One region of the Paenarthrobacter sp. Y-19 genome, then DNA from elsewhere that is predicted to be linked to it. Evidence: riboswitches for the same ligand, from Rfam matches in the RefSeq annotation. Region 1 holds a riboswitch; the other holds the start of a gene.
What was found. A riboswitch is a leader RNA that binds a small molecule or an ion and turns the genes downstream of it on or off. The one in region 1 is predicted to bind cyclic di-AMP.
Positions count from the first base shown of each region.

Region 2: it holds a riboswitch for cyclic di-AMP, as region 1 does, so the genes downstream of both, PYR64_RS17950 (hypothetical protein) here and PYR64_RS03120 (C40 family peptidase) in region 1, are expected to answer to the same signal.

Region 1 is NZ_CP119414.1:653,175-656,621, reverse strand. It holds gene PYR64_RS03130 (HNH endonuclease) at 1-474, opposite strand, end outside; gene PYR64_RS03125 (NlpC/P60 family protein) at 691-1,473, opposite strand; gene PYR64_RS03120 (C40 family peptidase) at 1,568-2,299, opposite strand; cyclic di-AMP (ydaO/yuaA leader) riboswitch at 2,304-2,486, opposite strand; gene PYR64_RS03115 (M23 family metallopeptidase) at 2,611-3,447, opposite strand.
Region 2 is NZ_CP119414.1:3,836,689-3,840,135, forward strand. It holds gene PYR64_RS17940 (ATP-dependent DNA ligase) at 1-341, opposite strand, end outside; gene PYR64_RS17945 (hypothetical protein) at 388-618, shown strand; cyclic di-AMP (ydaO/yuaA leader) riboswitch at 747-897, shown strand; gene PYR64_RS17950 (hypothetical protein) at 913-2,073, shown strand; gene PYR64_RS17955 (helix-turn-helix domain-containing protein) at 2,341-3,447, opposite strand, start outside.

The sequences.
Region 1 (3,447 bases):
CGGGTCCCAGTCCGGCGCAGGTTTCTCGAGTTCTTTGATCTGCCACATGGTCCCCTGGGGCACACCGGGTTTGAAACGGAGTTTCCAGCCCATTTCGGCAAGTGTGTGGTCGCTCTTGGCGTTGTTGCATTTCAAGCACGCCGCAACCAGGTTTTCCCAGGAATCCGCGCCGCCCCTGGACTTGGGGTGGACGTGGTCTATGGTGTGGGCTGTTTTCCCGCAGTAGGCGCAACGGTGACCGTCGCGGCGAAGAACCCCGCGGCGACTCACGGCAGTGATCTTGTTGTACTTGGGGCGGATGTAGCGGTTAAGGAGGATCACGGAGGGGCGTCCGAGAATCTCCTGTGGCCCGACGACAGGCTCGTCGCCTTCGGCCACTACGCTTGCTTTCCCAGTGAGCACAAGGACCAGCGCCCGGCGGAATGTTATTACCGCCAGCGGTTCATATCCAGCATTCAGAACGAGTGTGCGCATGCACGTACCTCTTCACGGCCGCACCCGTCAGGGGCACGAGGGCCGGCTGCCCTCTGCATGTACGGGCTGTGGATCGACAACACAAGGGTAAGCACTTATATGCCGTATCAACGAATTTATTTGTCGTTTCGCTCACAGTGTCGGCAAAAGTTCACGCGTGATTAAAGCAAAACACCCCGCAGGCATCTGCCTGCGGGGTGTTCCGGGAGCTGATTGTCAGCCGTTGACGCGGATGAAGACCGGGCCGGAGCCGACGTTGACGCTGAACAGTGCCGTGGTGGATCCGTTCCATCCACCGTGGACTGCCATGCCGTTGCCGACGTACACAGCAATGTGTGCCTGTCCGGCCAAACCGCCGTTGGCGTAGTAGGCGAGGTCGCCGGGCTGTGCCTCGGCTGCACTGACAGTGCGGCCAAGCGACAGGTAACCGGCGGGCCAGTCGTGGAAGTGGATTCCCACTGCTGCCAGGGAGTTGGTGACCAGCATGGTGCAGTCCTGCGTGACACCGAGCTGGGCGTACGCGGCGGCAGCAATTGCTGCGCCGAGTCCGCTGGACGCAGCCGGAGCAGCGGGTGCAGGGGTGGCAGTGCTGACGGCCACTGAGGCGTTCGTGGCCGGAGCCGCGGTGGCGGTGGACTTGGTCGATGCCTTGGCCTCAACCTTTGCCGGAGCCTCTTCAACCACGGGAGCCGGAGCTTCCACGGTGGTGACCACGGGACGCTCGTAAGAGATGGCAACCGTGGAGTCCGCAGCGATGGTGGCCTGGGCAACAGACTGGACATCGAGGGCGGACGTCGACGTCGATTCGCGGTCGACATTCGTCTCAGCAGCATTGGCAGCGATACCGCTGGTCAGCACCAAGCCTGAAGCTGCGGCGATGACTGCTGCCTGGCGGCCGACGCCACCGGCGTTGACGGTGACGGCCTTTGCGATGACGGCAAGCGAGCTGGTCTTGGGGGCCTCAGCGCGGTGCCGTGCAACTTTGTGTGCACTGGTCATTGTTTTCTCTTTCGTATCCGCAGGCAGTTGGGGTACCTGTGGGTAGTGGGTCAGCTGGCAGGGGTACGTCAGCCGGCCCCGAATCGGGTTGTTTCTAGCGGAGGGTGAAGAACGAAGACGTGCCGGTGGAGGCCACGGAGTGCAGCAGGGTTCCCTGGCCCGGGTTCAAAGCACTGATCATCATGCCGTTGCCGACGTAGATGCCTACGTGCGCACCGCCGTTCTGCATGACCAGGTCACCGGGCTGGGGGGCGCTGGTGGGCTTCATGGCCGTCCAGGCGTTGACGCGGGGGATGCTGATGCCGGCCTGGGCGTAGACCCACTGGGTGAAGCCGGAGCAGTCCCAGCCGCTCGGAGTAGTGCCGCCCCATACGTAAGGCGAGCCGATTCCTGTGTAGGCAATCGCTGCGAGCCCGGATGCTGCCGCGCTGGAGGCGGACTCCTTGGCTTCGGAGGACTGGGCAGTGACTGCAGTAGCTTCATCCGCCGTGCGCTCTGTGACCAGGGCCGCACGCTGGACAACCTTGGGGGCTTCCTTGGTGGCCACGACGGGGCTCTCGAAGGAGACGGTGGCAGTTGGCTCTGCAGTGACCACTGCGGTGGCAGCCAGCTGCTGGGTGCTGGAGACTTCCGAGGTGGAGACGTCGGTGTCAGCGGCGTGAGCCGGCAACCCGACAGTAAGGACGAGGCCTGAGGCTGCTGCCAGCACGGCGGCCTGGCGGCCAACGGTACCGGCGTTCGAGGAAACAGCCTTCGAAAGAGTGTTCAACGGGTTCGAACGAACCGATTCAGCGCGATGGCGCGCAGGGGTAGTGCGTGATGACACGTAGGTAGCCTCTCCCAATGCCTGCGAGGTGAGCTGTCGGATTCGGATGGGAGTCATCCGGCCGCGCTGCTTCACTGGGAAACTTTGCGACTTAACCCCAAGGCCTTCATTCGAAGACCAGAAGTGGTTCCCCCGCCCCTGCCAGACGATTTTGCGAACGGACCTCGAGTGGTGGCAGAGCTAGGCAATCCACTCAAGTGCACCGGCCCCCTAAAAAGCCGATGCGCTCTGAAGGTTATAACAATTGAAAGCGAATGTCACATTCAGGTCACGAGGCCTGTCATCAATGCGAGAGAGCACCATCAACTGGCTTAGAGCCAGCCCATGGGGTCAACGACCTCGCCGTTGACCTGTACTTCGAAGTGGAGGTGGCAGCCGGTGGAGGCGCCTGTGGTGCCGCTCAGGGCTACGGTGTCCCCGCGGTTGACCGTCTGGCCCACCTGGACGTTGAAGGACGACAGGTGGTTGTACGTGGTCTCCAGGCCGTTGCCGTGATCCACAACCACGCGGTTGCCTCCGCCGTACTCGTGCCACCCGGCAAAAGTCACTTTGCCTGCTGCAGCTGCATGCACGGCAGTTCCGCATTGGGCCACGAAGTCCTGGCCGCGGTGGAAGTCGCCGGTGCCGCCCGTGAGGGGGCTGACGCGGTAACCGAAGGGGGAAGCGGTGGTGAGCGTGTCGAGGGGGCTGCCGAGGGTGCCCACGGAAGAAGCACGCTGGATGCTGCCGGCCGACTGGGCGCTGAGCAGTTGCTTCAGTTTTCCGTCAGGGTCCGCAGCGGTGGCTACAGCTGCGCGGCTGAAGTCGATTTTGGCTGATGCTGCCGCGGAAACCTCGGGCTGGCTTCCCACAGTGCCGCCAACGGCCAGGGCAGATTCGGACTGTCCCGATTCCGAGGTGGCCATGACGGGGCTGGTGGCCGGCAGGCCGACAGTCAGGGCAAGTCCGGTGGCGGCAAGCGCAACTCCGGCCTTCTGCCCGACGCCACTTGCTGCGGCGAAGTCGGCAACCTGGCGCAACGGGCTCTTACGGCGGCGCACCTGGCGTTCGGTGTCGCGGGGCCGGATCTCCGTTACGACGCGGGCTGGCCGCAGCTCAGTAGCGGGGCCGGACGCACGGCGGCGGCCCCTGACGTTCTGCGATGTCAA
Region 2 (3,447 bases), 1.4 Mb from region 1:
AGGGACGCAGGCGTCTTCTCCGCAAGCATCCGAACCCGGCTGTCCGCGGGATGGATTCGCTGCTGCAGCACGTCGAACTCAAGCCTGTTGCCCTGGATCAGGATGATCTCGCCGTCTACAACGCACTTGTCCGGAAGGTTCTTCTTCAGCGCTTCCACCAGCTCCGGGAAGTAGCGGGTCATGGGCTTTTCGTTGCGGCTGCCCAGGACGATGTCGTCCCCGTCCTTGAAGACGATGGTCCGGAATCCGTCCCATTTGGGCTCGTAATGCCCAACGTCGGGGATGTTCGGGACGGACTTGGCGAGCATGGGCGAAACGGGCGGCATCACTGGTAGGTCCATAGCTCATGTCTACCGGCCAGTACGTGCCCAAGGCTAGTGTTGGCGGATGGACATCTTAGCCGTGTTGGCAGCAGTGCTCGGAGCTCCCGCGCTCATGGGCGCGCTTTGGTACTGGATTGCGCGGGAGAACAAGCGCGGCGTCCGGCGGGCCGCAGCAGGCGGCTTGCTGGGGATCGCAGACGAAGTCTTCCGCCCTGCCACACATCAGGCCCACCAGGTCCGGAAAATCGAACACGAACTCCCCGCCCCCGCACCGGCCCCGAAGCCTAAGCGGTAGCCCCCTCCCGCGGGGGCAGAACTACCGCCCGTTACATTAATGTGACTTTACTTTCCGCCTCCTGTACGGTCGTAGGGCGACCCGATCTCCGCTGGGCCGCTTCTGGATTGACGCCGGGCTCTGCCGCAATCCAGGATCCGCCAGACCCGCGGCAGAGACGGGGGACCCACAGTTTCCCGGGCTTGTTTTCTCCGCAAGCCCTTGGGGTGAAGCCGCCACGCGCGGCCGGACGGCCTCGTCCGAACCCGACAGCTAACCTCGCAGGCGTTGAGAGGCACAACCATGTCCCCAACCATGGATAACCCACGCCGCGCGCAACTCGAGCGCGAGCGCACCAAGCCAACCGGACGCCGTCGGGCCCAACCCAGCGGATCCCCGGAACCAGCCACGACGGCGATCCCCACCGTAACGGCACCCACTCCGGCATCACCCGCTACGGCTGCGCCCACCACGCGGGCTGCGGCCCGGGCCGCTGAGCGTGAGCGTGCGGCAAGGGCTGTGATCGCCCCTGCCGAGCCGAAGGCAGCCCCTGCGCTTCCGGAGCCGGCAACCGCAGCGATTCCGGTAGTCGAAGCCGCGCGGGCCGCAGCTCCGGCATCCACCACACCAGGGCCTCCCACGTCAGCCATTCCCGTGGTTGCCGCCCGCAAGGCAGCCACCCGCGGGGAAGCCGGAGCCGAAGCGGCCGCCCCGTCCCCGGCGGCATCCCGCAAGACACCTCCGCCGGTGACGGCATCAACCCTCGGCACCACCTCCTCATTTGGCCGCGAACCCCAAGCTGTTCTGCGGAAAGCAGCGTCGGTGAAACACATGAGCCAGCGCATGGCAGTGGTTGCCGGAGCGCTGGGCCTGGTACTGACTGCGGGAACCGTCGGGCAGGCACTGGAGCTTCCGTTCTTCGGTCAGGAAAGTCCGGCCCAGGAAGCCAGCGGCGGCCAGAGTGGCGAGGACCGCCAACCGGGCTCGGCAGCCCCTGCGCCCCGGGCTTCCTACACCACAGCGTCCTCCCCGTCGTCGTCGGGTCAATCGTCATCCGAAGCAGGCCAACCGGCGACGGTACCGGAGGCGACGGTTCCAGAAGCGCCTGTGGCGGTTTCGCCGTCGTCGGTTCCTTCACCGCACGTCTCCCTGGCAGCCCCTGTCTGGGTCCCCTCGGCGTCCGCCCCGGCAGTCGCAGCGCCGTCCCCCGTAGCCGGCACTCCGGCTCCGACCCAACCTGCGCCGGCGCCCGGCGACGTGCCCTCGGACACGATCACGACACCGCCGGCAACACCGACGCCCACCACGACGCCGACGCCGACCACCACTCCCACGCCGACCCCGACGCCAACACCGACGGGAACGCAAACGGCAAAGCCCCGGCCCACCGGCAAGCCCACCGCAGGCACGTCGCCTCAGCCGCAGGCGTCCACCTTGGAATCGCTCCTTGACGCCGCACAGAAGGCACTGCAGTGAGCACGCGGTTGCCCCGCACCAACGTGCACACCGGCTGGCACGGGCGGTACTGCAGCAGCAGCCGCACGGCAACGTTCAGGCGCCGTTTGGGCCGCTGGAGTTGCCAGCGGCTGAGGCGCTCCTGACGCGTCCCCCGCGAACGGCCAGGCAAGCGCATCGGCATCAGATAAGGCAGGTACCCGCGCGGGTACCTGCCTTATCTGTTTCTTACGTTGAGTCTTGCCGGTGCTTAGATCCGCGGGTCCGGGCTTAGATCCGCGGTCCGGCTCAGATCCGCGGCCTGCCGGCCCAGCGCCGCGCCTTCAAGGCAGCATGCAGTTCAAGCCGGATGGCACCGTTCAAGGGATCAGCACCGATGAGCTGGCGGATGCGTCCGAGCCTGTTGTAGATGCTGCTCCTGTGGAGGTGAAGTTTCGCGGCGACATCCTGCACGGCACTGTCGTTGTCGTAGAGAAGCTCCAGGACCGGCAGGAGCTCGCCGTTTTTGTCCTGGTCCTCAAGCGTCCGGAAATGCACCGAGCCGGTATCGTCCCAGCCGCCCGGTGCCAGCAGGCGGTCAAAGAGCTGGTACACGCCCACGGAACGGCTGTCCACCAGTTCCCCGAGCTGCGCATCCACGGCCGCCGCCTGCGCAGCAACCTTGGACTGCCGGTACGCCCCCGCGAGCTGCCTGATCACCTGGAAAGGTTCGCTGATCCCCAGGATGACGCGGTCCACGGTCCGGCCGGCACGCTTTGCGAGCTCAAGCTGGTAATGGACCAGGACCTGCGCGTGGTCTGCCCGTCCTCCGGATTCCCGGAACAGGACCACCGAGTGGGTTTCCGTGCCCGCGCTGAACAAAGCCGCGTTCACGCCGATGGTGGACTGCAGCGCGGCTGTTCGGTGCGTGAGGGTTGCCGCGATGGGATCGACGTCGGACCGGGCACCTTCGGCGTCAAGGATCGTCACCAGTTGCCACGGGCCGCGGCCTTGGATCTCCTTCCACCCCGCGACGGCCGCCACGGCGTTCGATTCGCCGCCACAGGCCGAGAGGAACTCCTGCTCACGCCGGCGCCGGAACTCGGACTCGGCCGTGTTCGAGTCCAGGAGCAAGCCCGCCAACAGGTCCAGTTCGTCCCGGACGCCGGGCAACTGGGCGAGGATCGCCGTCGCGCTTTGCTCCTCAAGGTCCTGTTGCACCCACAAGTACCCCACACGGAAACCGCGGACCAACAAGGGGACACAGACGCGGCCGAGCATCCCGAGTTCGTCGTTGGCGGGCACCACCACGGGGCGCACGGCGGTGGAGATGCCGTGCGAGAGCTGCCAGGCGCTGACGTCGCTGGGGACGCGCTTGCTGAGCAGGAAATTCACCCGGACGCGGTCTGCGTGGGA